DNA from 2 places in the Stenotrophomonas sp. 57 genome. Region 1 is predicted to be linked to the other one. Evidence: riboswitches for the same ligand, from Rfam matches in the RefSeq annotation. Region 1 holds a riboswitch; the other holds the start of a gene.
What was found. A riboswitch is a leader RNA that binds a small molecule or an ion and turns the genes downstream of it on or off. The one in region 1 is predicted to bind thiamine pyrophosphate.

Region 1 (16,012 bases):
ATGAGGGAGATGGCAATGACTCCAGACCAGTTAAGGGATCATCTAAGAACGCTAGATCTGTCAGCAGAAGATAGGTCCTTCGCACTCGAGCTCTTCGGCCAGGACCCAGGGCGCAGCGTTGGCGCATATGCGCTGGACAATGTGATCGTCGACTTCTATTCACGAAAGTGTCGCGATGTGCGCAGGCTGGAGAGTCACACAGTCGAGCAAACATTTGCATTTGAGCTAGAGCTTGATCCTGACGTCATCTCATACGTTTGCCAGGTGACTTGCTATGGCATAAGGCGCGGCAATCATGTGTGCACCGCCCATGCGGACTTCTTTGTGGTTCGACGGTCCTCCGTGGAAATCGTCGAGTGCAAGTCCATCTCTAAACTCAGGACGCTAGTGGAGAGAAAGCCCGATGAGTGGATACTGGACGATGGGAAACATCGCAACCTGGTGTATGAACGATGGGCTGCATCCCATGGAATCGACTACAAGATCTGGGCCTCGCCAAGCAACATCAGTCGATACCACAGGAACTTGCAGTTCATCTACCAGAACTGGGATGAAGATCTCTCAATGGTACGCCGAGAGGGCTTTGCTGCAGTGGAAAAGCAGCTCTCCATGGGGCCAAAAAGCATCGCGTTCCTTATGGAGAAGATCCCTTGGTTCAACACTGGGGTCGCCGCAGGACTCTTGGCAGATAGGCTAGTCCACGGGCCCATAGAGCACATACCGATTACCGACACACGCAACTTTCTCTTAAGCCTAAGTCAAGAGCAGGCGGAAGCAATTGCGGCCGAGTGCAGCAAGAACATCGACAACTTGTATGCCGAAGCTAGTGGCCCAGCTTCGCTCGCAAGTTCAGTTGATGTGGAAAAGGCAATTGCAAGACTGAAGAAACTTGAATGCATTGCTCGTGAAGGAAAGCGAGCGACACCCAAGATGAGGAAGTTGGAGGAGCGGGTGAGACTAGCGCGCGCAGAGGGTCGCAATCCTTTAGATGATCTCATCACCAACTACGCAAAGTCCGGGAACCGATCGAGTCGTCTCACTCGCGCGCAATCAGAGCTTGTAAGTGGAGTCATAGGCTCACATTGGCTAAAAGGCAAGGTTGCGACGCTAGCCGATCTGCATCGAGAGCTAGCACTGCAGTGCAAGTGTGCTGGCGTTCCTGTGCCTGGTCGGAAGGCGCTCGTCAGAAGAGTGAGATCCGTTTCAAGGGAGCAACGCGACCTTGCTGTTGGCGGAAAGCGAAACTATCAAGCAAACAGGCCGCGTTCCGATGCTCGGTTTAGGTCAGGCCAGGCGCTTTCCGTACATTCTGTCCTGCACATCGATGCAACCAAGGTCGACAATAGAGTCTTCACACACGAAGACGAAGGGCAGCAAGACCACTGCCCGATACTCTACTGCGGCCGTGACGAAGCGTCGTCCAAGGTTATGGCCCATGCCTTTGTCTTCGGTCCTGCTCGGCGCGAAGGGCCTCTAATCCTGCTGAGAAACTATGTGCGCAAGCATGCGCAGCTTCCACACGTGATCGTCATCGATCGAGGCACTGATCTGAAGTCAGCCTTAGGCGAGCTCTGTCGAACCTATGGCATCTCAATACTCACAGTTCCCATAGTTCGGGCACAAGTGACCAACTATGAGCACGTGGCTACTAGCGGTGGGATAGGGAGTTCCCTGAACGGGAGCCTTATTTACATACCAGTCAGTTCAATATTCAGGATCGATTAGACCCCCTAACGGATAATTCACACCTGTCGACCGCCTCCTCTCTCTCCCCCTCCCGGGAGGCGGTTGACGAAACCAAAATAATTAAAGGTGTGTCCCGATGAACAAGAATTCGCTGCTCGCCCTGGGTCTTCTGGCTGCTCTGCCGTTCGCTGCATCGGCGACCGATGGCCTGTCGTACAACTACGTTGAAGGCGGCTACGTGAACACCGATGCCAAGGGCGGCGACGCCGACGGCTGGAAGGTGAAGGGTTCCGTGGCGGTGCACCCGAACTTCCACATCTTCGGCGACTACAGCGCGCAGGAGACCGACAAGTTCAAGAATGACGTCGACCAGTGGCGCCTGGGTGTCGGCTACAACTACGGCATCGCACCGAACACCGACCTGGTGGCCCGTGTTGCGTACCAGAAGTACGACGAGAAGCGCGGCCTGGACTTCAACGGCTACTCCACCGAAGTGGGCGTGCGCACCGCGTTCAACCCGTACGTGGAAGGCTACGTGATGGCCGGCTACGAAGATTTCAGCAAGAAGCACGGCTACAACCCGGACGGCGAGTTCTACGGCCGCGTGGGCGCCACCGCCAAGTTCAACCAGAACTGGGGCCTGAGTGGCGAAGTGAAGCTGGCCAAGGCCGGCGACCGCGAGTGGTTCGTGGGCCCGCGCTTCACCTGGTAACAAACGCCTGTCGTTAGTGCGTGTTGTGCTGGCGTGTGACTCTCTCTCTCTCTCTCCCACACGCCAACCGAAGCCCGGCCTCGCGCCGGGCTTCACTTTTATGGGTCGTGTGGCGCCACAATGCGGCATGGGCGACCCTTCCTCTCTCGCAGGTACCGGCACGGCCTACCAGGAGCATCCGGCGCCTGCGCCGCTGCGTGGCCATTTTGGCCAGCTGTGGCAGAGCCAGCTTCCTGCCGATGCCGACGGGCACATCACCGAGCTGCCTGATGGTTGCGTGGATATCCTCTGGCGCGACGGTGCGCTGTTCGTTGTCGGCCCCGATCGCGTTGCAGCGCATCCTGCGCTGGCACCGGGTGCGCAGGTACTCGGCGCGCGCTTCCGCCCTGGCCAGGCGCTGGCGGCGCTGGGCCTGCCCTTGGCCGACATCATCGGCCAGGCCGTGCCGCTGGTGGATCTGAAAGGCACGTGGGCGCTGAAGGCTGCCGCCTCCATCGGCGATACCGCGCCTGCACAACGCCTGCATCGGATGGCGCACTGCCTGCAGCAGCACATGGAAGCCGCCGCGCTCGACACCCCGGCGCAGCGTGCGCATGCATTGTTCCAGGCACTTGCCCGAGGTGATGCCACGCTGGATGAGCTACCGGCACGCTTGAACCTGAGCCCACGCAGCCTGAGGCGCCTGAGCCAGTCGCAGCTCGGGTATGGGGCGAAGACGCTGGAGCGGATCCTGCGCCTGCAACGTTTCCTGCGCCAGAGTCGCGCGTTGCCACGGCATCCGTTGGCGATGCTGGCTGCCGAGGCCGGCTATGCCGACCAGGCCCATCTCAGCCGCGAGGCGCGCGAGCTGGCCGGCATGACCGCCAGCGAACTGCGCCTGGAATGGGGGTAATGATGGCCGTTTCGTTCAAGACCTCGATGCCGCGCTGATGGAAGCTGGGGCTCCCACCACGGAGCCACGCCATGAATCCTGCCGCGCCCCACGATGCCGAACGCCGCATCGACAACATTGAATTCAACGTCGCTGACATCGCGCGCAGCAAACGCTTCTACGGCGAGGTGTTCGGCTGGCACTTCACCGACTACGGGCCGGCCTACACCGAGTTCGACGATGGTCGCCTGAAGGGCGGCTTCGTGTCTGACGCACCAGTGCGTGCACACGGGGGGCCGTTGGTGATCCTGTACTGCGCAGACCTTGCCGATGCCCAGCAGCGCGTGCTCGCCGCCGGTGGCGAGATGGTGCAGGCGGCGTTTGCGTTCCCCGGTGGCCGCCGCTTCCACTTCCGCGATCTGGATGGCTACGAACTGGCAGTCTGGAGTGATGCGGGCTGACGCCTTCGCGCTTTCTAGCGGTGGACGGAACGAGAACCGCTCCGTCGCCGGTCAGGTGGTTCCGCTATGATCGCCCGCACATCGCCACGCGCGATGCGCCCGCCTCAAGCCAGCAGGAACCGCCGTGAACTCCCAGCCCGCACCGATCACCGCCCTCAACCACACGCTCGACAACGAGCCACAGCAGATCACCGCGCCGCTCACCCATTCGGCGGCGTTCCTGGTGCTGAAGGTGAAGGATGACGAGGCCTCGATCGCGAAGGCACGCGAGGTGCTCGCCAGCACCGACGACCTGATCAAGAACACCGCCATCCGCGAGATCGAGCGGACCTTCACCTGCAACGTGGCCATTGGTCATCGCGTGTGGCAGCCGCTGGTCGGCACCACGCCGCCGCGCGAACTGCACCCGTTCCGCAAGATCAAGGGCGCCACCCACACCGCCGTGTCCACGCCGGGTGACCTGCTGTACCACATCCGTGCACGCACCATGGACCTGATCGTGGCGTTCGAGCGCAACCTGCTGATGGCCTTTGGTGACGCGGTGGAAACGGTCGATGATGTCGCCGGTTTCCGCTACTTCGATGGCCGCGACCTGCTCGACTTCGTCGATGGCACCGCCAATCCGGAAGGGCTGTCGTTGCCGGAAGCCACCATCGTGGGCGATGAGGACCCGGACCACGCCGGCGGCAGCTACGTGGTGGTGCAGAAGTACCTGCACAATCTTGGTGCGTGGCGCGCACAGAAGACCGAGGCGCAGGAAGCCATCATCGGCCGCACCAAGCACGACAACATCGAACTGGACGATGCGCCGGCCGATGCGCAGAAGTCGCACAAGACGCTGTGCACCATCGAGGATGCCGACGGCGAGCACGAGATCCTGCGTGACAACATGCCGTTCGCCAACCCGGGCCGCGGCGAGTACGGCACCTACTTCATCGGCTACACGCGCCGGCTGTGGGTGATCGAGAAGATGCTCGAGCGCATGTTCATCGGCAATCCCGCGCCGCTGCACGACCGCATCCTCGATTTCTCCACCGCCACCACCGGCGTGACCTTCTTCGCGCCCTCGCGCAAAGTGCTGGCCGACCTCGGCGATTGATCGCGCCGGGCCATCACGGCCCGCCATCTGCCTGTCATCTATGGCGCCGACCATGGCGCGCTGGATGGGAGTGCAGGAGGCAGGCGACGGCCATGACTGGGAACGGGACCAACGTGCGGCGCTGGTGGCGGCCGTTGGCCGCGTTGTTCGGCGCATTGGCACTGGGGAGTGCCTCGGTGTCCGCACAGGAAGCGCCTGCGCACTGGATGGCCTATGCCGCTGCGGTAGGGGGCCAGCTGCAGCAGCGCCTGCAGCAGGAGCAGGACCCGCAGGCGCAGCGCGTGGTGGAGTGGCTGCGGGCACACCCGGATACACCTGCGCCGCTACCGGTGAGCCTGTGGATTGCGGCGGACGGTCGCATTTCGAAGCTGGAGTTCGACAGCCTGGGTGACCGCCAGGTGGATGCGGACCTGCGCGCGACCCTGCAGGCGGCGCCGTTGCAGGCCGCACCGCCGGCGGACATGCGCCAGCCGCTGCGGTTGGGCCTTGTGCTAACCCAGTAGATCCACGCCATGCGTGGATATGCCTGGTAGATGCCGACCTTGGTCAGCAGGCGCGCGCCAACCCAGGTTGGCGACTGCCGGCGCCCAGCCCGGCCATCCGCATCAACGCACCGGCGCCACCTGCGGTTCGCGTGCGGCCGCGCTCCATGCGCGCAGGCCGAACACGGCCAGCCCGAGGAAGAACACGTACAGCGCGGCGGTCACATGCAGCGACTTGAACAGATACGCGCCCACGTAGACCACGTCCACCCCGATCCACACCCACCAGCAGGCCACGTGGCGGCGCGCCTGCCACCACTGGCCAACCAGGCTCAGTGCGGTCAGCATCGCGTCCAGCCACGGCAGCGCGGCGTCGGTGAAGGTGTGCATGCCGGCTCCCAGCGCCACGCCACCGCACAGGCCGATGGCCAGGTCGCGCAGCAGCGTGCCGCGTGCCAACGGCACGATGCGGATGCTGCCTTCATCGGCGGCGTGCTGGCGCCAGTTGAGCCAGCCGTAGACCAGGAACCCACCGAAGGCGACCTGCAGCAGGGTGTCCGAGTACAGCTTGGCCTCGGCGAATACCAACCCGTACAGCGTGACCGACAGCAGGCCCACCGGCCATGCCGACAGCCGGCGCCTGGCCATCAGCCAGACGCCGAGCACACTGAACAGCGCGGCGGTCCACTCGAGCATCACGCCGCTCACAGCGCGAACGTCACCGACAGGCGCGCCTGTCGCGGTGCGCCGGGGAACAGGTAGTAGTCACCGCCGCTGCTGCCGGTATCGCGCCAGTAGAAGCGGTTGAACACGTTGTCCACCGACAGGTTCCAGGTCACCGCACGCTCGTGCAGGCGATGCTGGAAACGCAGGCCGGCGTCGAACACCGAGTAGTCCGGTGCACGCACGCCGCCGTCGGCGCGGGCCACGTTGGCACCGGCATAGCGCCAGCCACCGGTCACGTCCAGGCCCTGCACGAACGGCAGCGCATAGGCCACGTGCACACTGGCCCGCACCTTCGGCACGTTCACCAGCTGATGGCCTTCATAGGTGGGCGTGCCGGTATCGCGAGCGCGCGCCTGCAGCACGCTGGCACTGGCCACGATCTGCAATGCGTCCGTCAGCTGGCCGTTGGCGGTCAGCTCCAGGCCGGTGTGGGTCTGCGTGCCTTCTTCGACGAAGGTGTAGCCGACGTCGCTGTTGTCCGGCTTTGCGTACTGGTACGGCTGCGAAATGCGGAACACCGCCGCGCCCAGGGTCAGCGCTTCGACCGGCACGTACTTCACGCCCACTTCCAGCTGCCGCGACTGCACCGACGGCAGGAAGGTGTCGGCATTGCTGGTCCAGAACGGTGCTTCCTGGCCCAGCGAAATGCCGCGCACGTAGCTGGCGTAGGCATTGAGCTGGTCGGTGGCCTTCCACACCACCGCAGTCTGCGGCAGGAAGCGCGAAAGGCGGCTGTGCCGCTGCGGGACGCCACGCTTGTCGTAGGCGCGCTCGTCGAGGCGCACGAAGCGGCCACCGGCCAGCCACTGCCAGTCATCGCCGAAGCTCATCCGGTCCAGCGCGAAGAACGCGGTCTGGCGGCTGTCCAGACGCCGTGCGGACGGGCCGGGCATCTTCGGCGACGGTTCGAACACCGGCACCGGTGCTTCGTGGATGTTGCTGGTGCCGACGTACTCGTTGACGCTGGGGCGCTTGTCCACGGTGCGGCGGAAGTAGTCGGCACCGATGGTCAGCTGATGGCCGACGCTGCCGGTCTCGAAGCGGCCGCGCAGTTCGGCGCGCGCCTGCTGGTTGCGGCGGGTGTCATCCGGGCTGCGGTAGTCGTAGATGTCGTAGTCGCCGTTGGGCGCGAAGTAGTTGCCCGGCACGCTGCCATCGGCGCATTGCGTGGCGTAGTAGCAGCCGTAGGCGAACGCGACGTTGTCATCGATCACCGAGCGGCTGTGGCCGACCGAGACACGCGACTGCCAGGCGTCGCTGAAATCGTAGGTGTGCAGGGCGGTGATGTTGGTGCTGGCGATATCCACCGGGCGCTGCCACGGCTGGTAGCCCAGCAGGTGCTCGCGGTCGACGCCACGCGGCAGTTCGCGCGCGCCCAGCAGCTGGTAGCCCGACACCGAGCGCTGCGAGCTGGTCTGGTAGTTGGCATCCACTTCCAGCTTGCCGTGCTCGCCGATCAGCCAGTCGGCCGCCAGCGAGTAGACGTTGCGGCGGCCATCGGCGTGCTCGACATAGGCGTTGCTGGAATCCCACGCGGCGTTCAGGCGCAGGCCGAAGCGCGGGGTGATCCAGTGGCCGACATCGACGGCGACATAGCGCGAGCCTTCCGAATCGGTGCCGAGCGTGGCGGTGCGCACTTCGGCCGGGCGCTTGCCGATGTAGTTGATGATGCCGCCAGGCGCCATCACGCCTGCGGCCAGGCCGGCTTCACCCTTGAGGATTTCCACCGACTGCACGTTCTCCAGCGCCAGGCGCTGTTCGCCGGCGATGGACAGCCCGTTGAAGCGGTAGCCGGTGGCGGGGTCCAGTGCGAAGCCGCGGATGGCGATGTTCTGGTAGTAGCCCACCGGCGCATACGCATCACCCAGCGAGGCATCGTTGCTGGCCAGTTCGGACAGCGAACGTACCTGGCGACGGTCGAGGTAATCGCGCTCGAGCACGTTCACCGACGCCGGCGTGTCCTTCCAGCTGCCGCCACCGAAGGCGTTCACGCGCGAGGTGTCGGCCTTCGGTTTGCCGGCCTGCACGCGCACTGCTGCCAGCTCGGTCGGCGAGCGTTCGGCGCCGGTGGCAGCCGCATCGGGGGACGCCTCGGCCTCGCTGGCGTGCAGCGGCAGCGCGGCGCAGAGGGCGAGGGAGAGCAGGGTGGGGCGCAGGCAGCGGTTCATTCGGTTCGTCTTCGGACAACAAGGGAGACGAAGCGACGGCGCGCAGGTGCACCGGCCCATGACGGGGGTGTGGCTGCGGCTCAAAGCTCCCTACGCCGGTGCAAACCGGATCAGGTTCCAAGGGACTCTCTCAGCCTGGCAGATCCAGGCACCCCCGCTTCAGGTGACCATTTCACTACAAATGGTACGGATTTGCGAGCCGGTGCCCTTCAGGCTGCGGGGTCAGAGCCCTTTCCGAAGGAAAGGGCTCTGACCCCGACGGTGCGTCAACCGGGTCACGCTGCAGCGTGCAGGGCCTGCAGCAGGGCCTGCCCCGGCGCGCTGTGGAACCATGCGGGATGCCCCAGCATGAACGGCTGCCAGGCCACGTCCGCATTCGCGGTGGAGCCAGTGATGCCTTCGAAGTACTCCACTTCGGACAGTGCGAAGTCGAAATGGACCATCGGCAGCAGGTCGGCCAGCAGATGCACGCGCGTACCCGACAGCGGCAGCACTTCGCGGTAGCCATCAAGCAACGCCAGCGCGATGTCGATGCGCACTGCATCCCTGCCGCGCTCCAGTTCCAGCCACGCCACCGCGTTGCGCTCGATCGCGGTGGCGAGGTCGAACAGCGCGCTGGTGGGCGAGGCCAGGCCGAAATCCAGCACGGTACTGACCTGCCCGTCGCGCCACAGCAGGTTGGACACATGCCAGTCGTTGTGCGCCCACAACTGGGGTTCGTCGCGCAGGCGCGCGGCCAGGCCGGCGTGCCATGGCAGCACGTCGCGCTGCAGCTGCGCTTCCCAGGGGATGCGTGCGAGGTAACGGGCCAGCCCCGGCCGTGCGGGCAGGTCGGCCTTGATTGCTTCGATCGGATCGTCGGCACGGATCAGATCATCGCGCGCGACCAGCAGGTGGGTACTGCGCTGTGGCGCGTGGTAGCTGGCGGAGGCACGGTGCAGCCGCGCTAGCATGCGCCCGGCTTCGCGGGCCTGCGCGACATCGGTCAGCAACGACCACGACACCGCGTCGCGGTACAGGTCGTCGCCCACGCCGACATCGTGCAGTTCAAACGTCCATTCGCCGTGTTCGACCGCAGTGTGGCCATCAACCGCCGCCAGCACCTGCACCACCGGCACGCCCGCTGCGGCGAGACGGGCGATGAAGCGATGCTCTTCTTCCAGGCAGGCCGCGCTGCGCACACTGTGGTGATGGCGCTTGACGAACACCGCGCCGTCCACGCCGTCGACGATGGCGGCGGCCGACAGCGGCCGCGGGCTGTGCCAGCGGGGTTGGCTGTGCTCGCCCAGCTGCGGGTATCGCGCGCTCAGCCACGCGATGTCCGCGGCGCTGATGGGTGGCCAGTCGGCAGCGACCTCGTCATTGTTGAGGCCCTGCACGCGGTGAGAGGAAGACGTCATGCCGCAGCCCGAGTGGGAAAAGTCACATCCAAGGCTGCGCATTCAACGCCATGGCCGCGGCCAACGCAAACGGGCGGGCCATCGACCCGCCCGTCCGTGCATCCGCATCGGCGAAGGCGCCGCGCCGCTTACCAGCCGCGATGGCGGCCGCGGTCGTTGTAGTAGCGGTTGTCGTAGTAGCGCTCGCGCTGCCAGCGACGGTTGTCACCACGGTCGTAATAGCCGCTGCGGTAGTAGCGGCGATCGTAGCGGCGATCGTAACGGTTGTCGTAGTAGCGGTTGTCGTAATAACGACGGTCGCGGCGGTCGGAGGTGGTCAGGTTGCCGATCGCACCACCGGCCACGGCACCACCGACGGTGGCTGCAGGGTCGCCGTTGGAGAGCAGGTTGCCGGCCACGCCGCCGACGACGGCGCCGACCAGGGTGCGCTTGTCCTTCCTCGACATCGCGCTGGCATCGCTGACCACGGCAACACCGGCCACCAGTGCCAGGGCCATCGCCAGACCACGGAAGCTGAGTGTGGAAGTACTGAGCATGTTCGTTCTCCTGTGAGGTGCATGCCACGCTGGGCAGGGAGGGCGCGGGCGCCCCGGCTGCCGTGGAGACCACGCTGACGTTCCAACATTGCCGGAACATTGCCTTGCCCACCGGGCGGCTTGCGCATTCATCTAGCGGCAGGCGGCATGAAGCGAGGCTGAAAGCGGGCGCGGCCGCTCAGCTGGCAGATAGGGAAAAGGCCACGCGGACGTGGCCCTCCCTTGTCTCCCAAGGCATTGGCGAGGTCAGACCCCCATGGCCTTCTGCGCCTGCCGGGCCTGCTCCTGCTGGGCATCCTGCGGCTGGTGCAGCACGTTCGGGGCGCCCTGCACCGCGCCACTGCTGACGGCCAGGCTCTGCTCGCTGGCGGCGCGCGTTTCCACCGCCACGCGGCTGGCTGCGGGATCGCCTATCGTGCCCTGCACGGCGAACAGGCGCTCGCCGTTCGGGCTGGGCACCACCGAGTCGATGCGCTGCAGGCCGGCGGCATGCGCCTCCTTGGTCAGGGCCGCTGCGGCGCTTTCCAGCGCGTGGCGATCCCTGAAGGTACCGGCCGGCAGCCGCTCCAGCCCTTCGGTGGCCTGCAGGTACATCGGATTGCGCGGGTGCCGTTCGTCGTTCAGCAGTGGGCGCTCGCGGGCTTCGCGGATCGCCTCCAGGGTCTTCGCGCCGACGATGCCGTCGGCGACCAGCCCGTTGTCCTTCTGCAGCTGGCGCACCGCCGCGTCGGTGTTGCGGCCGAAGCGGCCATCCTCGACCAGCGGCTTGCCGTCGGCACCGACGTAGCCGAGGTGGCCCAGCTGCTCCTGGACCGTGCGCACGCCCTCGCTGTGCGCGCCCTGCTTGTACGGTTCGGCGTGCGGCGTGGCAGCGGCCTTGTGCTCGGCCGCAGGCGTGCCCTGGGTCTGCTCGTGCGACTGGGTGCGGTTTTCCAGCAGGTCGCGCGCCTTGGACAGCGGATCGGAGGCGTACAGCTTCCAGTTCGGGTGCTCCTTCACCTGCTTGAGGTAGTCCTCCACCGGCATCGTGTGCACGCCCTTGCTGCCGGTGGACTGGCTGATCAGCAGCTTGTCGGTGTTGGGGTCGCGCACCACCATCACGATGTGGTCGATGCCGTTCCAGTGCTCGTGGCGGGTCCTGGCCGTATCCAGGCCGATGATCATGCCTTCCTTCAGCGCATCGGGCTTCAGGATCGCGTCGCGGTCAAGCAGCACGCCGGACTGGTCGAACGCCTTGCGTACGATGCCACCGGAACCCAGGTTGCCCAGGTCGATGCGGTCGGCCTTGCTGAACACTGCATGCCCGGCCTTCTGGTTGATCTCGTCCATGGTGCGGTTCTGCAGGGTGCCGACCCAACCGGAACAGTCGATGTAGCCCTGCTCCACGTTCTTGCCGGTCTTGCCCGGTACGTACAGCGCGTGGCCCGGAATATTGATGGCGTACTTGACGTGGTCATACTTCACGCCGGCCTCGTAGGCCGCCTGCAGTTCGATGCCCGGCTTCGGCGCGGCTGCAGCGGTTGCGGTCGCCGCCAGCGTGGCAGCACCGGCCGCCACGGCGGCGCTGGCCGCTGCCGGAGTCTGGGCCTGGCCCGACGTCACCGTCTGTGGCGCGATGTTCTTCTCCGGAATGCTGATCGCCGCGTACTTGTGGATGTAGTAGCTGGAGAAGGTGCGCGCCAGGTCGCCATCATTCATGCCGCGCATCTCGGCCAGGGTGTGGCCGGTCAGCGCCCTGGCATCGGAACCGATCTGGTTGAGCACGTTGCGGCGCATGTTGATCTCTTCGCCATGGCCGTTGCGCACCACGCCAAAGGTGCCAGTGGCGATCGCGGTCTGCACCGAGCCATAGCCGGCGCTGCCCTGCTGGTGGGCCAGGTACAGGTCCAGACCGGTCGGCGCCGCCCCGCCGGACAGGTACGGGTTGCCGGTGCGCTCGTTGCGGCGTGCCATCGAGTCCAGGTTGTCCTGGTACATCTGCGCGGCCGCTTCGGTATTGCGGGTCGGGTCGAACTCGTGGCCGGTCAGGTGATACTGGCGCGCGGAACCGGGCACGAACTGGAACAGGCCCTTGGCGCCGGACGAGATGTTGTGGGCGCGCTCATTGAAAGTGCCGCCGGTCTCGATGTGCGCGAAGCGCATGAAATCATCGACGGGAATGCCCTTGTGCCGGGCGACCTGCTCGACGATGTCCAGGACTTCCTTTCTGCTGTAGTCATGCTGTGCCATGACGTCTTCCTCGGGGTTGATGGAGCGGCCGATGCCGCGATTCGCCAACCGGACTCATCCATGAGTCAAGAACATGTCGGTCAACAGGTAACCCGCGTGTGCGGGTGGCAATCAGGGCGCGACGTACTGCTGGGTCGCGCTGTTGAAGGTGTAGTGCACGGCGTCACCGGTACCCAGCGCACGGGTCTTGCCGGGTGCGTCGATGGTGGTTCCCTTGAAGGTGACGGTCAGCCGCGGCAGGCCGTTGCCATCGGCGACGAAGGCCAGCTCGCCATCGCTGTCGGTGCAGGGCATCACGTTGCCTCCATCGCAGGCGGCGCTGTTGTCTTCGCCGGTGCGCACCGAGCCGACATAGCGCCAGACCTTGCTGTCCACGTCGTCTTCGCTGCGCTTGGGGTTGAACAGCAGCAGCGCGTAGCCGCTGCTGCTGATGCCACGGTCGAAGCTGATGGTAGGGACGGCCAGCAGCAGGCGGCCATCGGCGGTGCGATGTTCAAGCGGCGTGCGCCGGGTATCGACGTCGTCGGCTTTGTCGTAGGCACCGAGGGCGCCGATGGTCCATTCCTGGCCGCGGAACTTCCACGGTTTCCTGGCGTCGCTGCCGGCCAGTACGAAGGTGGCCTCGGCGAGGTTGGCGCGGTCATCCGGGCCGGCCGGCTGCTGTTCGCCCGGCGTGCCGTAATGCTCGCGGGTATCCCACGAGAAACCGGTGTAGTACGTGGTGCCATCGAGGGTGAAGGTATGGCCGAACCAGAAGGTCGCCACGCTGCCGTTCTGGACCTCGTAGGAGGTCGCGCCATCACCGTCCACCTGGTAGGTGAAGTACATCACGGTCGGCGCGTCGGGCGGGGTGACGGCGGCATCGGGAGAGGGGTTCTGCATCGGGGCAACATCCTGTCGGGGCGCTTTGGCAGCCTGCGCAGGCGCAGGCTGGGAGGACGAGGGGGCCGGATCGGCGGCGCTGCAGGCCGCAGCGGAAAGAGAGACGAGCAGGCACGCCGCGAATGCGCGCAGGGGCCGCAACGGCAGGGTCCAACGTAGCTCGGGGGGATGATGCATGCGCCTCTCCATGGTCAGCGTTGCCGGGCCAGACGGCCGGCAGGAAGCCGCACCCCATCCACCACGGACGGGAGCGAGGACATGAGCCGGTCGATTCCTTCGACCTCGCATTGAGAACCCATGCCCCACCATCTTTGCACAGAACCGTGGCCGGTCAAAGCAGGCGTCTGAGACCGGTCAAATTATGTGAACCAGTTCTCAGATATTGCCATCGCGCAGGTAGTCAAACAGCTCGGCATCGCCCTTCAGGCCCAGCTTCAGCATGGCGTCGCCCTTCTGCCGGCTGATGGTGCTGACGCTCTTGTGCAGCTGCAGCGAGATCTCCTTCACCGTCATGCCGGTGCCGAGCAGCCGCAGCACCTCCACCTCGCGCGGCGACAACGGCTTGCCGTCGCCCTCGCGCATGCGCCAGCTGCCGGCGGCCTCCACCCGCTCACGCAGGCTGCGGCTGATGTAGGGCTGGCCCCGGTAGACCGCCTGGATGGCCTGCGGCAGTTCGTCCATCGACGAGCTCTTGTCGACCAGGCCGAGCACACCGCTGTCGAGCACCATGCGCAGGATCGCCAGGTTGTTGGAGACGCTGAGCATCAGCACCGGCAGGTCGGGGTAGCGGCGACGGATCATGCCGATCATGGCGAAGCCGTCGGCCTGAGGGCTGCCTGGCATGGAGTAGTCGGTCACCAGCAGGTCGCAGGGTTGGCTGCCGAGCAGGGCCATCAGCGCCTGTGCGCTGTCGGCCTCGCCCACCACGCGACCGACCCCGCTCGACTCGATGACGGCGCGGGTACCAATACGGACCACCGGGTGGTCGTCTGCGATGATGATGCGCAAGCTCATGCTCTAGTATGGCCACCGGGCAGGCCGGACCGCGACCACCGCGGACCTTGGCAAGGATTCTAGGAGATCGACGCCGATGCGTAGCTGGGCTGTTCGCGGGCTGGTCCTGCTGCTGGCCTCACTGGTGCTGCCGGCAGCCCTGGCGCAGGCCGTTCCTGGGCCGCTGTCACTCAGCCCCCGGCAACGCGAGTACCTCGCCGCCCATCCGAGCATCGTCGTGGGCCAGTATGACAGTGGCTGGCCGCCGTTTGAGTCCCTGCGTGATGGCCAGCAGGTGGGGCTGGGCCCGGATTACCTGTCGCTTCTTGCTCGCCGGCTGGGTGTGAAGGTTGAGGCCCGCCGCTACCCTGATTGGACTTCCGTGCTGGATGCGGCATGTCATGGCGAGATCGACGTAGTGATGAACGTCGCTCTGAGTGCCGACCGCACCGGCTGCATGGTCTACACCGCTGCCTATGGCGAGTCGCCACTGGCCCTGGTGGGCCGCCCGGATGACCTGCGTGCCTCCGACAACCCCGATCTGGACGGCCTGCGGGTGGTGATCGAGCAGGATTTCCTCACGGGCCCGCAGGTGCGCGCGCGTTTCCCGCGCGCCCGACAGCTTGTCGCAAACAGCTCGCTTGCGGCCCTGCAGATGGTCAGAGACGACAAAGCTGACGTCTATATCGGCAACGCCTATGTCGCCAACGAACTGATTGCGCGCGAACGCCTGCAGGGCGTGGTGCTGTTGAGACCCAGCGATCTGCCGCCCGAGCGCCTCCATTTCGGCGTGCCCAATGGCAAGCAGCCGCTGGCCGAAGCGCTGGACGTGGCCCTGGCCGCGACCAGCCAGGCCGAGCGCGATGCCTTGGCGCGGCGCTGGCTGCCGCCGCCGCAGTGGTCGGCCTCGGCACAGCTGGCCCTGAGCCAGGCCGAGCAGCGGGTGCTGGAGCAGCCGCTGACGATCGGTTTCGCACCGAATGCGGCGCCGCTGTCGTTCGCCGACGAAGAAGGCAAGCCCAGTGGCCTGGCCAGCGAGTACCTGCAGCGGTTGATGCAGGCCGGTGCCAACCTGCACCCGCAGAACAGCCATGACTGGTTCGATGTGCGCGAGAAGGCGCGCCGCGGTGATCTGCAGGCGGTGATGGGCATTCCGGCGGATTCGGCCTACCTGGGCCCGGAGTGGGTGTTCAGCCAGCCCTTCATCAGCGTGCCCAACGTGATCGTCAGCCGCCAGGATGCCCCGGCGCTGCTGGGCCTGTCGGACCTGCAGGGCAAGCGCGTGCTGCTTTCCGATCCCGAGCGCGTGCGTGGCTATGTGCTGCAGCAGGCACCGCAGGCCAGGATCATTGCCGCGCGCAGCGCCGAGCAGGCGCTGCAACGCCTGATCGATGGCGAGGCCGACGCGTACGTGGGCAATCTGGCCGTGGTCGATCATCTGCTGCGCGACCGTTTTCCCGGCCGCCTGCAGGTGGCGGCGCCGGCGGGCTTCAACGACCAGCTGGTGCTGGCGGTCGAACGCCGCCATGCCGCGCTGGCCACCACCTTCGACCGGCTGCTGCTGCAGATGACCCCGCGCACGCGCGAGGCGCTGCGCAGCGACTGGCTGGCGGTGGAGTACCACAATGGTGTCGACTGGAGCCGAGCGCTGCGCTGGGGTGTGCCGCTGCTGCTTGTGCTGCTGACCGCGCTGCTGGTGCATGCCATCGGCTACTGGCGCCTGCGCCGTGAGGTGGCCGGGCGACGCCAGCTGGAGCAGCGCCTGGC
Region 2 (16,012 bases), 990 kb from region 1:
CCGTTCCCTGCTCGCTGCCGCCGTGCTCGCTGCCGTGCCTGCACTGTCCTTCGCCGCCGACCGCATCACCGGCCACACCTTCGCCACCCGTTCGGAGGTGATCGCCCCGCACGCGATGGCCGCGACCTCGCAGCCGCTGGCCACCCAGATCGCGCTCGATGTGATGAAAGGCGGCGGTTCGGCAGTGGACGCGGCGATTGCCGCCAACGCCGCGCTCGGCCTGATGGAACCGACCGGCAACGGCATCGGCGGCGACCTGTTCGCCATCGTCTGGGATCCGAAGACACAGAAGCTCTACGGCTACAACGGCTCGGGCCGCTCGCCGAAGTCGCTCACCCTGGCCGAGTTCCAGCGCCGCGGCCTGAAGGACATCCCGGCCACCGGTCCGCTGCCGGTGTCGGTGCCGGGCGCGGTCGATGGCTGGTTCGCGCTGCACGAGCGTTTCGGCCGCAAGCCGATGGCCGACAACCTGGCGCCCGCCATCCGCTATGCCCGTGAAGGCCACCCGGTCGCCGAGGTGATTGCTTACTACTGGGACCGCTCGGTGCCGAAGCTCTCGCAGTACCCGGGCTTCAAGGAGCAGTTCACGATCAACGGCCACGCCCCGCGCAAGGGCGAGATGTGGAAGAACCCGAACCTGGCCAGCACCCTGCAGAAGATTGCAGATGGCGGCCGCGATGCGTTCTACAAGGGCGAGATCGCCCACACCATCGGCGATTACTTCAAGGCCAACGGCGGCTACCTGAGCTACCAGGACATGGCCGACCACCTCGGCGAGTGGGTCGAACCGGTCAGCAGCAACTACCGTGGCTACGATGTGTGGGAACTGCCGCCGAACAGCCAGGGCATCGCCGCGCTGCAGATCCTCAACGTACTGGAAGGGTACGACTTCTCGAAGATTCCATTCGGCTCACCCGAACATGTGCACCTGTTCGTCGAAGCGAAGAAGCTGGCCTTCGCCGACCGTGCGCGTTTCTATGCTGACATGGCGTTCCAGCCGGCACCGGTGCAGAAACTGATTTCCAAGGAATACGCCGCGCAGCGCCGCGCGCTGATCTCGATGGACAAGGCGTTGAAGGAAGTACAGCCGGGTACGCCGAAGCAGCTGGAGGAGGGCGACACGATCTACATGACCGTGGCCGATGCCGACGGCATGATGGTCTCGCTGATCCAGTCCAACTACCGTGGCATGGGCAGTGGCATGGCACCGCCGGGACTGGGTTTCATCCTGCAGGACCGCGGCGAGATGTTCGTGCTGCAGAAGAACCATCCCAACGGCTACGCACCGGGCAAGCGCCCGTTCCAGACCATCATCCCGGCGTTCATCACCAAGGGCGGCAAGCCGTACGCCAGCTTCGGCGTGATGGGGGGGGCGATGCAGCCGCAGGGCCATGCGCAGATCGTGATGAACCTGGTGGACTTCGGGATGAACCTGCAGGAGGCCGGCGACGCACCGCGCATCCAGCATGAAGGTTCCACCGAGCCGACCGGGCAGGCGACGGCAATGACCGACGGTGGCGAAGTGAATCTGGAAACCGGCTTCCCGTATGAGACGGTGCGTGCGCTGATGCGCAAGGGGCATCGCATCGTGTTCGCCGATGGCCCGTATGGTGGGTACCAGGCGATCATGCGTGATCCGGAGACGGGCGTGTATTACGGCGCGTCGGAGAGTCGCAAGGATGGGCAGGCGGCGGGGTACTGAGTTTCCCGGCCATCGGGCTGAGCCCCCTCTGCGGTGGGGGGCGTAGAAGCTGGATCGCGTGATTGGGCCGGGCGGGTAGGCTGGGCGGGGGACGCCGTGAATCCGTCCATGGAGGCTTGGCAGCCGCTTGCTCGTGTGCGCTGTCCTGCGCACACGGCAAGACCGGGGTTGGGCGTCCTGCCCAACCCGCCCGAGGCATGCCTCGGGCCCATGCGGCTGACACCCCCGCCCAGCCCACCCGCCCGGCCCCTGACAATTTCATGCGGCCGCCACCGCAGGAACAGAAAGAAGAAGATCAAGAGCAAAGGCAACGGCAACAGCCGCGCGCTGTGAGTTGGGGTCGGATCCGTTTTCCGAAGGAAAACGGATCCGACCCCCCTCTTGTTTTCCGATACGCCACATCCACGCATGGCGTGGCGAACCAACCGTCACCGGAAAACTGTCGGAGGCGGGGAGGGGCAGATGGCGGGACCGTCCACGGCATGGATGCCGTGGCCGAGCCTACAGGGACGTACTTGCGGCGTGTCCCGCCATCTGCCCCTCCCCGCCAAGCCAAGTAGTAACCCAGAGCCGCTCTGGCTTTTGAACTTGCACTTGCCTGAAAAAGCGGTGCAGCCGCAGGCTGCAAAACACCCTCAATCCCGATCCTGCGCGCGCGCCGCCTCCGCCTGGGTCTCTTCCTGCGCCGCCATCTCGCGCGCGATCCACGCATCGATCATGTGCCGCTGGCGCTGCGCCTGCCGCCGCTCGCGCGTGTATTCCTGGTCCAGCACCCGGTGCAGCGACACCATCACCAGCACCATCAGCAACGCGAACGGCAATGCCGCGATCGTGATCATCCCCTGCAGCGCATCCAGTCCACCCGCCAGCAGCAGGGCGGCTGCGATCAGGGCCACCGCGATACCCCAGGCCAGCTTGCGCTTCAACGGTGGATCGCCGGCCTCGTCGGTGGACATGCTGGCCAGCACCAGTACCGCTGAATCGGCCGAGGTCACGAAGAAGATCATCAGCAGTACCAGCGCGATGCACGACAGCAACAGCGGCAGCGGCATGCTGTCGAACAGGGTGAACAGCACCGTCTCATAGCCATTGCCCAGCGCCTGCACCAGGTCGGCGTGGCCGAAGATCTGTGCCCACAGCGCGGTGCCGCCGAACACCGCGAACCAGAGGAAGCCCAGCAGCGTCGGGGCGAGCACTACGCCGATCACGAACTCGCGCACGCTGCGGCCACGCGAGATGCGCGCGATGAACGATCCCACGAACGGTGCCCACGAGATCCACCAGGCCCAGTAGAAGATCGTCCAGTCCGCCACCCACGTGCTGCCGGAGAACGGTGACATGCGCAGGCTCATCGTCACCAGCTGGTTGAGGTAGGAACCCAGCGTGGTAGTGAACGTATCGAAGATGAATCCGGTCGGCCCCAGCACCAGCAGGGTCGCCGCAAGCAGCGCGGCCAATGCCAGGTTGAAATTGGACAGCCATTTCACTCCGCGTTCCACGCCACTGGCGGTGGAGGCCATGTACAGCACGAAGGCAACGGCAATGATGATCATCTGCACTGCGACGGTGGCCTGCACGCTGAAGACGCGTTCGATACCGGCGGCAATCTGGATGGTGCCGAAGCCGAGCGTGGTGGCGACACCGATCGCGGTGGCAACCACCGCGGCAATATTGACCACGCGCCCGATCCAGCCGCGATGGTGGCGGCCGATGATCGGCTGCAGCATGTCACTGACCAGGCCGCGGCCATTGCGGTTGAACTGGAACCAGGCCATCGCCAGGCCGATCAGCGCATAGATCGCCCATGGGTGCAGGCCCCAGTGGAAGAACGCGTAGCGCATCGAGGCGCGCGCGGCGTCCATGCTTTGCGGTGCCAGTCCTTCCGGTGGCTTGCTGAAATGCGAGATCGGCTCGGCCGCGCCCCAGAACACCAGACCGATGCCCATGCCGGCGGCAAACAGCATCGACATCCAGCTGGCACGCGAGAATTCGGGCTCGGCATCTTCGCCACCGATGCGCAGGTTGCCGAAGCGGCCGAAGGCCAAGTACATCAGGAACACCAGGGCCAGGAACACCACCAGCAGGTACAGCCAGCCGACACTGCGGATGACCTCCGCCAGCATGGACTGCACCACGGTATTGAAGGGGCCGGGCGCGATGCCGGCCAGCAGCACCAGCAGCAGAACCAGTGCGATGGAAACGCGAAACACCATGAAGGAGCTTCTCCGATCAAGGGGATTGAGGGGAGCGAGCAGAGCTTGCAGCGAGGGGCCGGCGGCATGCAGCGCGAACCGGGCAGGGGCCGCGTCGGCGGCGAAGGAAGCATCGGTCGCGGCAGCGCTACGGACGTGCACCTTACTGAACGCGACGTCATGGTTCCGTTAACGAATGCGGTTTGGGGTCAGATCCGCTTTCTGCAGGAAAGCGGATCCGACCCCGTAGGCGGGCGGTCTATGCTCTAATGCGCAGCAAGAAGCGGGGGTACCGCGGCCATCCGGCCACGGTTGAGACAGTCCCTTGGAACCTGATCCGGCTCATACCGGCGTAGGGAAGCTTTGCAATGCAGCCGTGCCCGGACTCCGCCCAAGGACCGTCCGTGCGCGGGTGCCGTGCGCCGCCGCTTCGTCCCTGACCCTCCTGGACGATGCCCGATGAACGCTCAGCTCTCCGCCCTGCAGCAACAGGCCCAGCAACTCTCCGAATCCGTGACCCGGCCCATTCCCGGTTCGCGCAAGATCCATGTGCCCGGCTCGCGCCCGGACCTGCAGGTGCCGATGCGCGAGATCGCGCTGACCCGCACGCCCACGCTGTTCGGCGGCGAAGAGAATGCACCGGTCACCGTCTACGACACCTCGGGCCCGTACACCGATCCGCAGGCCCGCATCGATCTTTCCGCGGGCCTGCCGGCAGTGCGCCGTGCGTGGATCGAGGAACGCGGGGACACCGAACAGCTCGATGGCCTCAGCTCTTCGTTCGGGCGCGATCGCGAACACGACCCGAAGCTCGATGCCGTGCGCTTCCCCGCGCGTACCCTGCCGCGACGTGCGCGTGCCGGCGCCAACGTCACCCAGATGCACTATGCGCGGCGCGGCATCATCACCCCGGAAATGGAATTCGTCGCCATCCGCGAGAACCAGCGGCTGGACGCGATCCGCGATGCGGGCCTGCTGCAGCAGCATCCGGGTGAAGCGTTCGGCGCGTCGATCCAGAAGATCATCACGCCCGAGTTCGTGCGGGACGAGATCGCCCGCGGCCGTGCGGTGCTGCCGAACAACATCAACCATCCGGAAAGCGAGCCGATGATCATCGGCCGCAACTTCCTCACCAAGATCAACGCCAACATCGGCAACAGTGCGGTGTCCTCGGGCATTGCCGAGGAAGTGGAAAAGCTGGTGTGGGCGATCCGCTGGGGTGGTGACACGGTGATGGACCTGTCCACCGGCAAGCACATCCACGAAACGCGCGAGTGGATCATCCGCAACTCGCCGGTGGCGATCGGTACGGTGCCGATCTACCAGGCGCTGGAGAAGGTCGATGGCCGCGCCGAAGCGCTGACCTGGGAGATCTTCCGCGACACGCTGATCGAACAGGCCGAGCAGGGCGTGGACTACTTCACCATCCATGCCGGCGTGCTGCTGCGTTACGTGCCACTCACCGCCAAGCGGGTCACGGGCATCGTCAGCCGTGGCGGTTCGATCATGGCCAAGTGGTGCCTGGCGCACCACAAGGAGAACTTCCTCTACACGCATTTTGAAGAGATCTGCGAAATCATGAAGGCCTACGACGTGACCTTCTCGCTGGGAGATGGCCTGCGTCCGGGCTGCATTGCCGATGCCAACGACGCCGCGCAGTTCGGTGAGCTGGAAACGCTGGGTGAGCTGACGAAGATTGCCTGGACGCATGATGTGCAGACCATGATCGAAGGCCCTGGCCACGTGCCGATGCAGCTGATCAAGGAGAACATGGACAAGCAGCTGCGCGAGTGTGGCGAAGCGCCGTTCTACACGCTGGGGCCACTGACCACCGACATCGCGCCGGGCTACGACCACATCACCAGCGCGATCGGTGCGGCGATGATCGGTTGGTTTGGCACGGCCATGCTCTGCTACGTGACGCCGAAGGAGCACCTCGGCCTGCCCAATCGCCAGGATGTGCGCGATGGCATCATGGCCTACCGCATTGCCGCGCACGCGGCGGACCTGGCCAAAGGACACCCGGGCGCGCAGGTGCGCGACAACGCACTGAGCAAGGCGCGCTTCGAGTTCCGCTGGGAGGACCAGTTCCATCTTGGGCTGGATCCGGAGAAGGCCAAGGAATTCCACGACGAGACACTGCCGAAGGATGCGCACAAGCTGGCCCACTTCTGCTCGATGTGCGGCCCGCACTTCTGCTCGATGAAGATCACCCAGGATGTGCGTGACTACGCCGAGGCCGGCATGAAGGAGAAGTCCGCCGAATTCCGCGCCGCAGGTGCAGAGGTCTACCACCAGGGGTGATGCCGCGCAGGTAGCGCCGGGCACCGCCCGGTGGGCGCATCGGTCCCGGAAAGCCGCCGGGCGTGGCCCGGCGCTACCCGCTATGCTCCGGCCATCGCCCCGTGGAAAGGACACCATGCCCATTGCTCTGACCACCCGTTGGCTGGCGATCGCACGCCGCCATCCCTCGGCCTGGCTGCTGGGTGCGCAACTGCTGGCGGTGCTGTTGTACCCGGCGCTCGACGACACTGCCGCTGGCCGTGCAGCGCTGGGCATGTTCGGCATGGCGGTACTGGGCCTGGCGCTGTGGGTGGTCCAGCGCAGCCCGCTGGGCACTTGGCTGGCACTGCTGCTGGCCATTCCCTCGGTGGTGTTCTCACTGGCCGGTGCGCTGCTGGACCGCAGCGGGCTGCTGACCACCGCCCAGCTGCTGGAGAGCCTGCTGTACTTCTATACGGCGGGCGCGTTGATCGCCTACATGCTGCAGGACCATAAAGTCACCCGCGACGAACTGTTTGCCGCCGGGGCAACCTTCACCCTGCTGGCCTGGGCGTTCGCTTTCGCGTTCGCGGTGTGCCAGCAGTGGTATCCCGGCAGTTTCCACGGCGCCAGCGGCGGTGATCAGCGCAGCTGGATGGAGCTGCTTTATCTGAGCTTCAGCTTGCTGTCCGGGGTAGGGTTGAGCGACGTGGTGCCTCTCCATCCGCAGGCACGTGCTCTGGTCATGCTGGAGCAGTTCGCAGGCGTCATGTACATCGGCCTTGTCGTGTCGCGACTGGTCGGTTTGACCATGCTTCGGCGAATGTGAAAATGAACGCCAGATAAAAATTTCGCGCCCAAAGGGGCGCGAATAGTGATGCAGATTATGTGAATGCGTCGGCGAGAGAGAGCCTGAGTGTCGACCCCGTCATAGGCGGGGTAACCGGCTTAGGCTAATATCCGCGGGCGTTATTGTTTTTGCGGTATGCGCCGATGCTTTGTGCGGAATCTGGCTTTTTGTTGTCCCCGCAGGGGGGCGGTATTGCTGGTCAAACCTGCCCAGGCCCGTCCCTACTGTATATCGGAAAATGAACAGCAGCGAAATCCAGCCGCCCGACGCTGACCGTATCCAGGTTGGCGAATGCGTCGTCACTTTGTCCTCGCGAGAGGTCGAAGTTGCAGGTGCGCGTCGTCCGCGCCGGCTTACGCCGAAAGCGCTGGGTGTGCTGCGCGTTCTGCTGCGACAGCCGGGCCGCGTGGTCACCCGCGAAGAGCTCTTTGCCGAAGTGTGGCCTGACACGCTGCCGACCAACGACGTGCTGACCCAGGCCGTCACGCAGCTGCGCAAGGCGTTCGCCAACGACGACGACAACGGCCAGGCCTACATCGAGACCATCGCCAAGAGCGGTTATCGGCTGCTGGTGCCGGTACAGGCGCTGGATGCGCCCGAGGCTGCGGTGGACAGCGGTGAGCTGTCCGATCTTCCGCTGTCGCCCGCAGACGCCGGCGGCAGGGCGCAGGTCAATGCTGCGTTGCCGGCGCCGGTGCCGGGGCTTCGCCGGACGTGGCGACAGGTCCGGCGCCAGGTGCTGTTGGCAATCGGCGCGTTGATGCTTGTTACGGTGATCGTGCTGACGATGCTGTTGCTGCGGCGGGCTCCGGAAGTCAGTTCACCGGTCGATGCGGCCGTGGAGAACGGCGTTCGCGTGATCGGCAGCCCGCAGCGGCCTTACCGGCTGATCACCGCGACCAGTGGTTTTGAGACGTATCCAACGCTTTCGCCCGACGGCTCCCAGGTCGCCTACGAAGGTGCCAACGAGGACGGGGAGGGCGGCGGCGCGATCAAGGTGCAGACCTCGGGCAATGCGCCCGCGCGCCAGTTGCTGGCGCCTCCGGCCGGTGCCAACGACCGCTTCCCGAGCTGGTCGCCGGATGGGCGCGAGATCGCGTTTGCGCGGTTCAGCGCGGGTGGCGGCTGCCAGGTGCTGATCGCCAGTGCCACCGGCGGTGCCCTGCGCCAGGCAACCCGCTGCGACGGCACCGAGCTGCTCAGTTTCGACTGGACCCCGGATGGCCGCGGGCTGGTGTTCGGCAGCATGGTCGGACGCTACGCGCATCGCGGCATCCGCGTGCTGGACCTGGCCAGTGGCCAATGGCGTGAACTGGACTACCGCGTTGGTGCCGATGATTTCGACTATGCGCCGCGCTACTCGCCTGACGGCAAGTGGCTGGTGTTCGTGCGCAATCCACAGATGGGTGATCTGTGGCGGATGCCCGCTGGTGGCGGAACCCCCGAGCAGCTGACCAATGAAGCGGCGGAGCAGCGGGGCTGGGCCTGGCTGGGAGATGGACGCACCATCGTGTTCGGCCGTCGCGTGGACAGCGAAGTACGCCTGTATTACCTCGATGTCGAGCGCCGCACGCTGCGCGACGCCGGCCTGGATGATGCGCAGTGGCCCGCGGTATCCCGGCATGGCGATGTGCTGGCGTTTGTCCACCGGCGCGCGCAGTTCGGCGTGTTCAAGGTTCCCATCGAGGGAGGACCTGCAGAACGACTGTTTGCGTCCAGTGGCCGTGATGGTCAGCCGATGGCCGCGCCCGATGGACGCCAGCTGGTCTTCACCTCCGATCGTTCCGGCAGTTTTGCCTTGTGGTGGGCCGACATGCAGCGGCCGGATTCGCTGCGGCTGGTCGAAGGCCTGCGGCCGGAAGGCCGGCAGGCACCGGACTGGGCCGCCGACAGCCGGCACCTGCTGGTGGTTGGCCGCGATGACCACGGACGTACCGTGGTTTACGAGATCTCGCCGCGTGACGAGCGGCTGCAGCCGCTGCCGGTGCCCGCCGAACAACCGCTGCAGGCGCTGTACGGTGCCAGCGATGACCAGCTGCTGGTGGTCGAGCGCGATGCCGACCAGCGCACGCGCTTGAGCCTGTTTGATCGCACCTCTCAACCCTGGCGGCGGCTGGCCAGCATCGATGGCGTGTCGCAGGCACGCTTCGATCGCGCCGGCGGGCGGGTCCTGTTCACACGCCTCGCCGCGGGCGGGCTGTGGTCGGTCGATCCTGCACTGTCGCCGGGCAGTGTGCGACAGGTCACTGAAGACCTGCCGAGTCGCTGGCGCTATCGCACCTGGACCGTTGCCGGGAACGGTGGCATTGGTTACCTCGGCACGTCCACGCAATGCGGCACGACCCTGGTCCTGATCGAGGGCGGCACCGAAGTGCCGGAGCGCTGCCTCGATCCGCAGCGGCTCAGTGCAGGCAATGGACTCAGTGCCAGCGCCGACGGGCGCGATCTCTATGTGGCGCTGGCGGTCAGCGACGGCGCTGACATCGGCATCATGCCGTTGCCCGAGCAAGCCCCGGCACTGTTCCCGGCCTTCTCCAGGATATTGATTCTGAAGAAGAATTTCTCTTCGTAATTCTTTCGTGTGGTTCTCGCCGCGAATTCGTGGCGATCTCGGCAGTCTTTCCTGACGCAGTCCCGCCTGATTGGGCAAAACGGAGGCCTGTACTAGGCAAATCCGTGGTGCCCCCATGCGTCAACTCTCGCTGGCCGATCGCGGCCAAACCATCTCCCTCGACAAGGCCCTCGACGACGTCGCGCCGACCTGCCTTGGCGTTGCCCGGCTGGGCAGCCTGCAGACCGCAGGGACCCACTTCACCGTCTGGATGCAGGTGCGAGGCAGCTCCTGGGTGGAGGCCAAGGAAGGGCGTTTCCGGCTGCGCCAGGGGGAGTGGATCGCCTTCGAGAAGGAATCGCGGCCGCTGGTGCAGGCGGGTCGCAACGGACTCTGCGTGGGCCTGAACCTGAACGTCGAGGCGTTGCGGGTGCTGACCGAAATGGCCGACTGCGGCTTGTACGCGGGACGCGGTCGCCTGGGCCGCAGCGATGCACGGGTGGGCCTGCGGCTGTGGCGCGATGCACTGGCAAGCGGCCAGCCGGCGCATGTACTGCGACCGTTGCTGCTGTATCTGGCCAGCCTTCAGCGTGGCCTGGCGGACAACGTGCAGCGTTGCCCCGGGCGTTCGCGCAGCCGCAAGCGTCAGGTGTTCGGCCGCATGCAGCGCGCCCGCCTCTATCTGGAAGGCAACAGCCACCGCGTGGTGCGAATCGGCGAACTGGCCGAGCTGACCAACTTCTCCAGCTGGTATCTCTCCAAGACCTTCCAGAGCCTCTACGAGGAAAGTCCGCAGTCGCTTTCGGCACGTTTGCGCCTGGAACGGGCGGCCGACCTGCTGCGCGATACCGACATGATGGTCGGCGAAGTCGCCGCCGCCAGCGGTTTCGACAACTGCTGCAGCTTCGCCAGGGCCTTCCGCGCCCGTTACGGGCAGTCGGCGTCGCGATTCCGCGAGAACGGCGGCCTGCTGCCGCCACACTCTGCAAACTCTCCGGTTGGGTCGCGCAAATGCAGGGTCGCAACGCAATCGTAACGTGCTGGGGTGTTTTAACACGCTGCTAACACGTACCTTGGAGAGATAGATGAACGTTTGTAATCCCGCAGTGCGGCTCGGCCTGCTGCCTGCCGGCATCGCGCTGGCGCTGGCGCCGGCCTTTGCTTCCGCCCAGGAAGCAAAGGCGACGACCGACCTGGACCGCATTTCGGTCACCGGCTCGCGCATCCGCCAGGCGAGCATGGAAACCGCGCAGCCCGTGATCGCGCTGCAGCGTGCCGACATCGAGAAGCAGGGCTTCACCAGTGTCGGCGACATCGTGCAGAACCTGTCGGCCACTGGTTCGCCGGCCATCAGCCGCGCCGATGCCCTGAGCTCGGGCGAAGAAGTGGGCGGCCAGTACGTCGACCTGCGTGGCCTGGGCCCGGAGCGCACCCTGGTGCTGCTGGACGGCAAGCGCATGGGCGTCAGCACCGGCGGTTACACCGACCTGGCCTCCATCCCGACCTCGGTGGTCGAGCGCATTGAAGTGCTGACCGACGGCGCTTCGGCAATCTACGGTTCCGACGCCATCGCCGGCGTGATCAACATCATCACCCGCAAGAACTTCGACGGTCTGGAAGCCAGCGTCTACGGCGGCCAGTACAGCAAGGGCGACGGCGAAAAGCAGGTCTACAACTTCGTCTACGGCCAGACCGGTGACCGTGGTTCGATCACCTTCGGCGCCGAGTACAGCAAGGAAGATCCGGTCTGGGCGAAGGATCGTGCCTTCAGCCGCTACCCGAATGGCCCGTTCCACCCGAACCCGACGGATACGGATGCCAACGGCTGGTCGCCGGCATCCAACCATGGCGTGCTGATCGACAGCAACGACAACTGGTACACCCGCGCCAACAACGGCACGGGCAACACCATGGCCGATTTCCGCGAGTTCGGCCCGGCTGACTACACCAATGCCAGCCAGGAAATGTGGCTGCAGAACAAGCTGACCCGTCGTTCGGTGTTCGCCAATGGCAACTACGACCTGACCGACAACATCCGCGCCACCGCGAACGTGCTGTACACCAAGCGTACGGCCACCCAGCAGATTGCCGGCTACCCGTACCAGTCCGAGGTCTATGAGACCCCGCTGTCGGCCAACAGCATCTACAACCCGCTGGGCACGGACGCGAACTTCATCCGTCGTACCTCCGAAGTCCCGCGCCAGACCGAATCCGAGCAGGAGACCTTCCGCTTCTCGGCCGGCCTGGAAGGTTCGTTCGAGTTCGGCGACAAGTTCTGGGATTGGGACGTGGGCTACGTCTACAACCAGAACAAGGGCGTGAAGACCGGCACCGGCAACCTGTTCATTCCGAACGTGCAGAACGCGGTCGGCCCGTCCTTCATGGACGGCGACGTCGCCCGTTGCGGCACCCCGGGCCACGTCATCGCCGGCTGCACCCCGTGGAACCCGCTGGCACCGTACGGCTCGACCGGCAACGGCTCGCTGGCCGACCCGGCCCTGCAGGCCTACCTGTTCCTGCCGAGCCACGACACCTACACCAACACCACCAAGGCCTACAGCGCCAACATCGGTGGCTCGCTGTTCTCGCTGCCGGCCGGTGAGCTGGCCATTGCGGCCGGTTACGAGCACCGCGAAGAAAGCGGTGAGTACAACCCGGATGCGCTGCTGCAGTCGGGCCTGAGCACCGACCTGGCCGGCAAGCCGACCAAGGGCAGCTACAAGCTCGACGAGTTCTACGTCGAACTGAACGTGCCGGTGCTGGCCGACATGCCGTTCGCCAAGGAGCTGTCGCTCGACATGGCCGGCCGCTACTCGGACTACAATACCTTCGGCGATACCATCAACAGCAAGTTCGGCCTGAAGTGGAAGCCGATCGACGACCTGCTGGTGCGTGCGACCTACTCGACCGGCTTCCGCGCCCCGAGCATCGCCGACATGTACGGCGGCACCTCGCAGACCTTCGACGCCTACACCGATCCGTGTGACAGCAGCTTCGGCTCGGCCGCGCGCAACGCCTCGGTGGCGGCAGCCTGCCAGGCGCGCGGCGTTCCGGCCAACTTCCGCCAGATCACCTCCGGCGGTGCGCAGTCGACCGGCCCGGGCACCCAGTCCTACAGTGCTTTCGAGTCGGGCTCCAACCCGGAACTGAAGCCGGAAACCTCCAAGACCTGGACCGCCGGCCTGGTGTACAGCCCGAACTTCGTGCAGGGCCTGGACGTCAGCCTCGACTGGTGGAAGATCCGCATCAACAACGTGATCGCCGCCGAGTCGGTGACCTCGATCCTCAACCAGTGCTACGTGCTGGGCGTGGCATCGGCGTGTGAGCGTTTCGATCGCGGCACCGAAGGCCGTACCGTCAACCAGGTGGTCGACGTCACCCGTACGCTGATCAACGGTGGTTACCAGGAAACCGCAGGTTACGACCTGGGCGTCAAGTACCGTCTGCCGGAGTTCTCCTTCGGCAAGTTCGTCATCGACTGGAAGACCACCTACGTCGATTACCTCGAGTACAAGCGTGACAACGAAGCCGAAACCCCGGTCGAGCAGCACACCAGCTGGGCGACCGGCGATTGGGGTGCCAACTTCCGCGTCCGTTCGAACCTCAACGTCGACTGGACCTACGGCAACCTGGGCGTGAACTGGGGCGTGCGTTACTACTCGGGCATGAAGGAGCCGTGCTCCTACGATACCGAGTGCAACCTGCCTGACTTCAACTCGGCCTACACCCTGGCGCAGCCGACCCGCAAGGTGGGTTCGAACACCTTCCACGACGTGCAGGTGCGTTACAACCTGCCGTGGGAAGCCACTGTCTCGCTGGGCGCCAACAACGTGTTCAACCACGAAGGCCCGGTCATGTACAGCCAGCCGAACTCGAGCTTCTCCTACTACGGTGGCTTCGATATCGGTCGCTTCTACTACATGAAGTACACCCAGCGCTTCTGATTGTTCGAAGTGCGATAGCAGTACCGGGAGGGCGGACCGCAAGGTCCGCCCTCTTTTTTTTGTAAGGGAATTCCGAAATATCCTGGAAGGTGAGCGGAGTCACGTTCCTGTCGTGTCGCAATCAACACAGTTGCGAGGTCCACTTGCGGACACTTGCACATGGAGAGAGCGATGAAGAGCACGCTGTTGCACAAACTGTCTGCCGCTGCACTGATCTACGCAACATTGGTGGGGGCGGTGTTCGCCCAGACCGGTGGTGTCTGTGGGGGCGGGCTGTACTGCGAGGAACTGCGTCAGGAATGCCTGGCTGCAGGCAAGTCGAAGGTTCTGTGCGATCTGCAGTATCGCCACTGCGTGCAGGATGCCTGCGGCGCGCGCTGATGCAAAAAAGGCGCGCCCTTGGGCGCGCCTTCGAGGTTCTTCCTGCGTTGACGGTTCAGACCTCGCTGGGTACCCATCCCATCAACGCGTTGGCATGCTCGCGCCACTGCGGCAGCTTGTTGAGCACGCCCGCGCGCTGCAGGTAGTCCTCATCCACCGGGTCGCCATTGACCAGTGCCAGTGCCACGTGCACCGCGCCGGTCACCCAGAAGCTGCGGGTGTTGGCACGCTGCGGCTGCAGGTGGAACGCCACGGCCTCGATGATCGGCATCGGCAGGCCCCACAGGCCCAGCAGATAAGCGCCGGCTTCGGCGTGGCCGGGGCGCAGGTCGCCGTCCAGCGCCGGTTCGCTGCGCTCGTTGCGCACGCCCGGCAACAGCAGGCCGATGTCGGCCAGCAGCGCTGCCGTCGCGCCCAGTTCGGCACTCGATTCGGGCAGCAGGCGCGCAGCCAGGCGCGAGGCGAGCAGGGCACGCTGCTGCAGCGAGTTGCGTTCGGCGGCCGACAGCGTCGGTGCCGAGAACACTTCGCTGGCCAGGACCAGGTCGCGCAGCGTGGCCAATCCCAGCCGGGTCACTGCGGTGCGCAGGTCGGCGATGGTGCGGCCCTGGCTGAAGAACGCCGAGTTCGACAGCTGCAGCACCTTGGCGGCGATCGCCGGATCGGCGGCGACCAGCTTGGCGACATCGGCGCTGTCGGCATCGTCATCGTGCTCCAGCGCCTGGGTCAGGCTCAGGTACAGGTGCGGCGGCGACGGCAGTTTCTCGATGCGGCCGATGGCATCGCGCAGGCGCGGGCTGTCCAGCACTTCGCGCAGCTCTTCCAGGCTGGTCAGTGCTTCCAGCAGCACTTCCGGCGCCAGCGGCAACGGCAGGAAGCGGTGGGCAACGCCGATCAGGCGTGCCGGTGGCGGCCGGTTGCCATGCTGGGCGTCCACCAGCGCGATGCGGATGGTTTCCGGACGCAGGGTCCGGATCTGGCCGAGCAGCGTGGTGGCATTGAGGTCCGGCAGCTGCGGGCAGACGATCACCGCGTCCACGCCCTGGGTGGCCACCGCAGTCATCGCGGTGTGGCCGTCGGTGGCGGTCAGCGGCTGCCAGTCTTCCCCAAGATCGGCAATGAATTCGGTCAGCTCAGCCGGCAGGCTGGCTGCATCCCCTACAAGCAGAATACGCACGACACATTCCCCTGGCTGTCTCGACGGTGGATGTCGACGACGTGTGAAGTGACGCAATTTACCTAATACGACGGCAAGAGTGATGTGCCGTCATCATGAAACGTGACCCGCATCGCTCCGGCAGGGCATGCCGGAGCGATCCGGTTCAGGCTCAGGCCTTGCTGTCGAGATGGCGCTGGTGCGCCTCGATCAGGATCTGCTTGGCCTCAGCCGCGCCGCCCCAACCGTCCAGCTTGACCCACTTGCCCTTCTCCAGGTCCTTGTAGTGCTCGAAGAAGTGGCCGATGCGCTCCAGCCAGTGGCTCGAGACCTGGGCGATGTCTTCAACGTGGGCATAGCCACTGAAGATCTTCGAGACCGGCACGGCCAGGATCTTCTCGTCGCTGCCTGCCTCATCGCTCATCTTCAGCACGCCGACCGGACGGCAGCGCACGACCGAGCCCGGCACCAGCGGCAGCGGCAGCACCACCAGCACGTCGGCCGGGTCGCCGTCGCCGCACAGGGTGCTCGGCACGTAGCCGTAGTTGCAGGGGTAGCGCATCGGGGTGGACAGGATGCGGTCGACGAAGATCGCGCCGGTTTCCTTGTCCACTTCGTACTTCACCGGCTCCGAGTCCTTCGGGATCTCGATGATGACGTTGATTTCTTCCGGCGGGTTCTTGCCGGGCGAGACGAGTTCCAGACCCATGGTCGTGCTCCAGGTGGGGGATATAGACGGATAGCCCCCCATTTTATGCCTTTGCCGGGCGCTGTGCAGGGGAGGGGCTGACCGCAGGGCGAGGAAGGCGCCGACCTGGCGGGCCGGGGTTGACCGATGGGGCCGGGCGGCGCGCGCGCGCAGGCTGGATGCACCTACCCGAGGAGTTCCCGCATGAAGCCATCCGCCCTGTCACTCGGCCTGTTCTGCGCGCTGCTGATCGCGCCCGCCGCCCAGGCCTTCCCCTACGTTGACC

Region 2: it holds a riboswitch for thiamine pyrophosphate, as region 1 does, so the genes downstream of both, thiC (phosphomethylpyrimidine synthase ThiC) here and QP512_RS00820 (TonB-dependent siderophore receptor) in region 1, are expected to answer to the same signal.

What each region holds. Positions count from the first base shown of each region.
Region 1 is NZ_CP127407.1:181,648-197,659, forward strand. It holds gene QP512_RS00785 (hypothetical protein) at 16-1,725, shown strand; gene QP512_RS00790 (Ax21 family protein) at 1,823-2,398, shown strand; gene QP512_RS00795 (helix-turn-helix domain-containing protein) at 2,526-3,290, shown strand; gene QP512_RS00800 (VOC family protein) at 3,362-3,730, shown strand; gene QP512_RS00805 (Dyp-type peroxidase) at 3,855-4,829, shown strand; gene QP512_RS00810 (hypothetical protein) at 4,922-5,332, shown strand; gene pnuC (nicotinamide riboside transporter PnuC) at 5,435-6,007, opposite strand; gene QP512_RS00820 (TonB-dependent siderophore receptor) at 6,016-8,205, opposite strand; TPP riboswitch at 8,276-8,371, opposite strand; gene QP512_RS00825 (phosphotransferase) at 8,481-9,605, opposite strand; gene QP512_RS00830 (glycine zipper 2TM domain-containing protein) at 9,734-10,141, opposite strand; gene QP512_RS00835 (peptidoglycan-binding protein) at 10,388-12,370, opposite strand; gene QP512_RS00840 (hypothetical protein) at 12,482-13,252, opposite strand; gene QP512_RS00845 (response regulator transcription factor) at 13,628-14,266, opposite strand; gene QP512_RS00850 (transporter substrate-binding domain-containing protein) at 14,343-16,012, shown strand, end outside.
Region 2 is NZ_CP127407.1:3,632,368-3,648,379, reverse strand. It holds gene ggt (gamma-glutamyltransferase) at 1-1,702, shown strand, start outside; gene QP512_RS16770 (BCCT family transporter) at 2,338-3,915, opposite strand; TPP riboswitch at 4,170-4,271, shown strand; gene thiC (phosphomethylpyrimidine synthase ThiC) at 4,354-6,198, shown strand; gene QP512_RS16760 (ion channel) at 6,314-6,985, shown strand; gene QP512_RS16755 (winged helix-turn-helix domain-containing protein) at 7,245-9,578, shown strand; gene QP512_RS16750 (helix-turn-helix transcriptional regulator) at 9,694-10,593, shown strand; gene QP512_RS16745 (TonB-dependent receptor) at 10,643-13,501, shown strand; gene QP512_RS16740 (hypothetical protein) at 13,673-13,882, shown strand; gene QP512_RS16735 (HDOD domain-containing protein) at 13,938-15,059, opposite strand; gene ppa (inorganic diphosphatase) at 15,211-15,747, opposite strand; gene QP512_RS16725 (hypothetical protein) at 15,931-16,012, shown strand, end outside.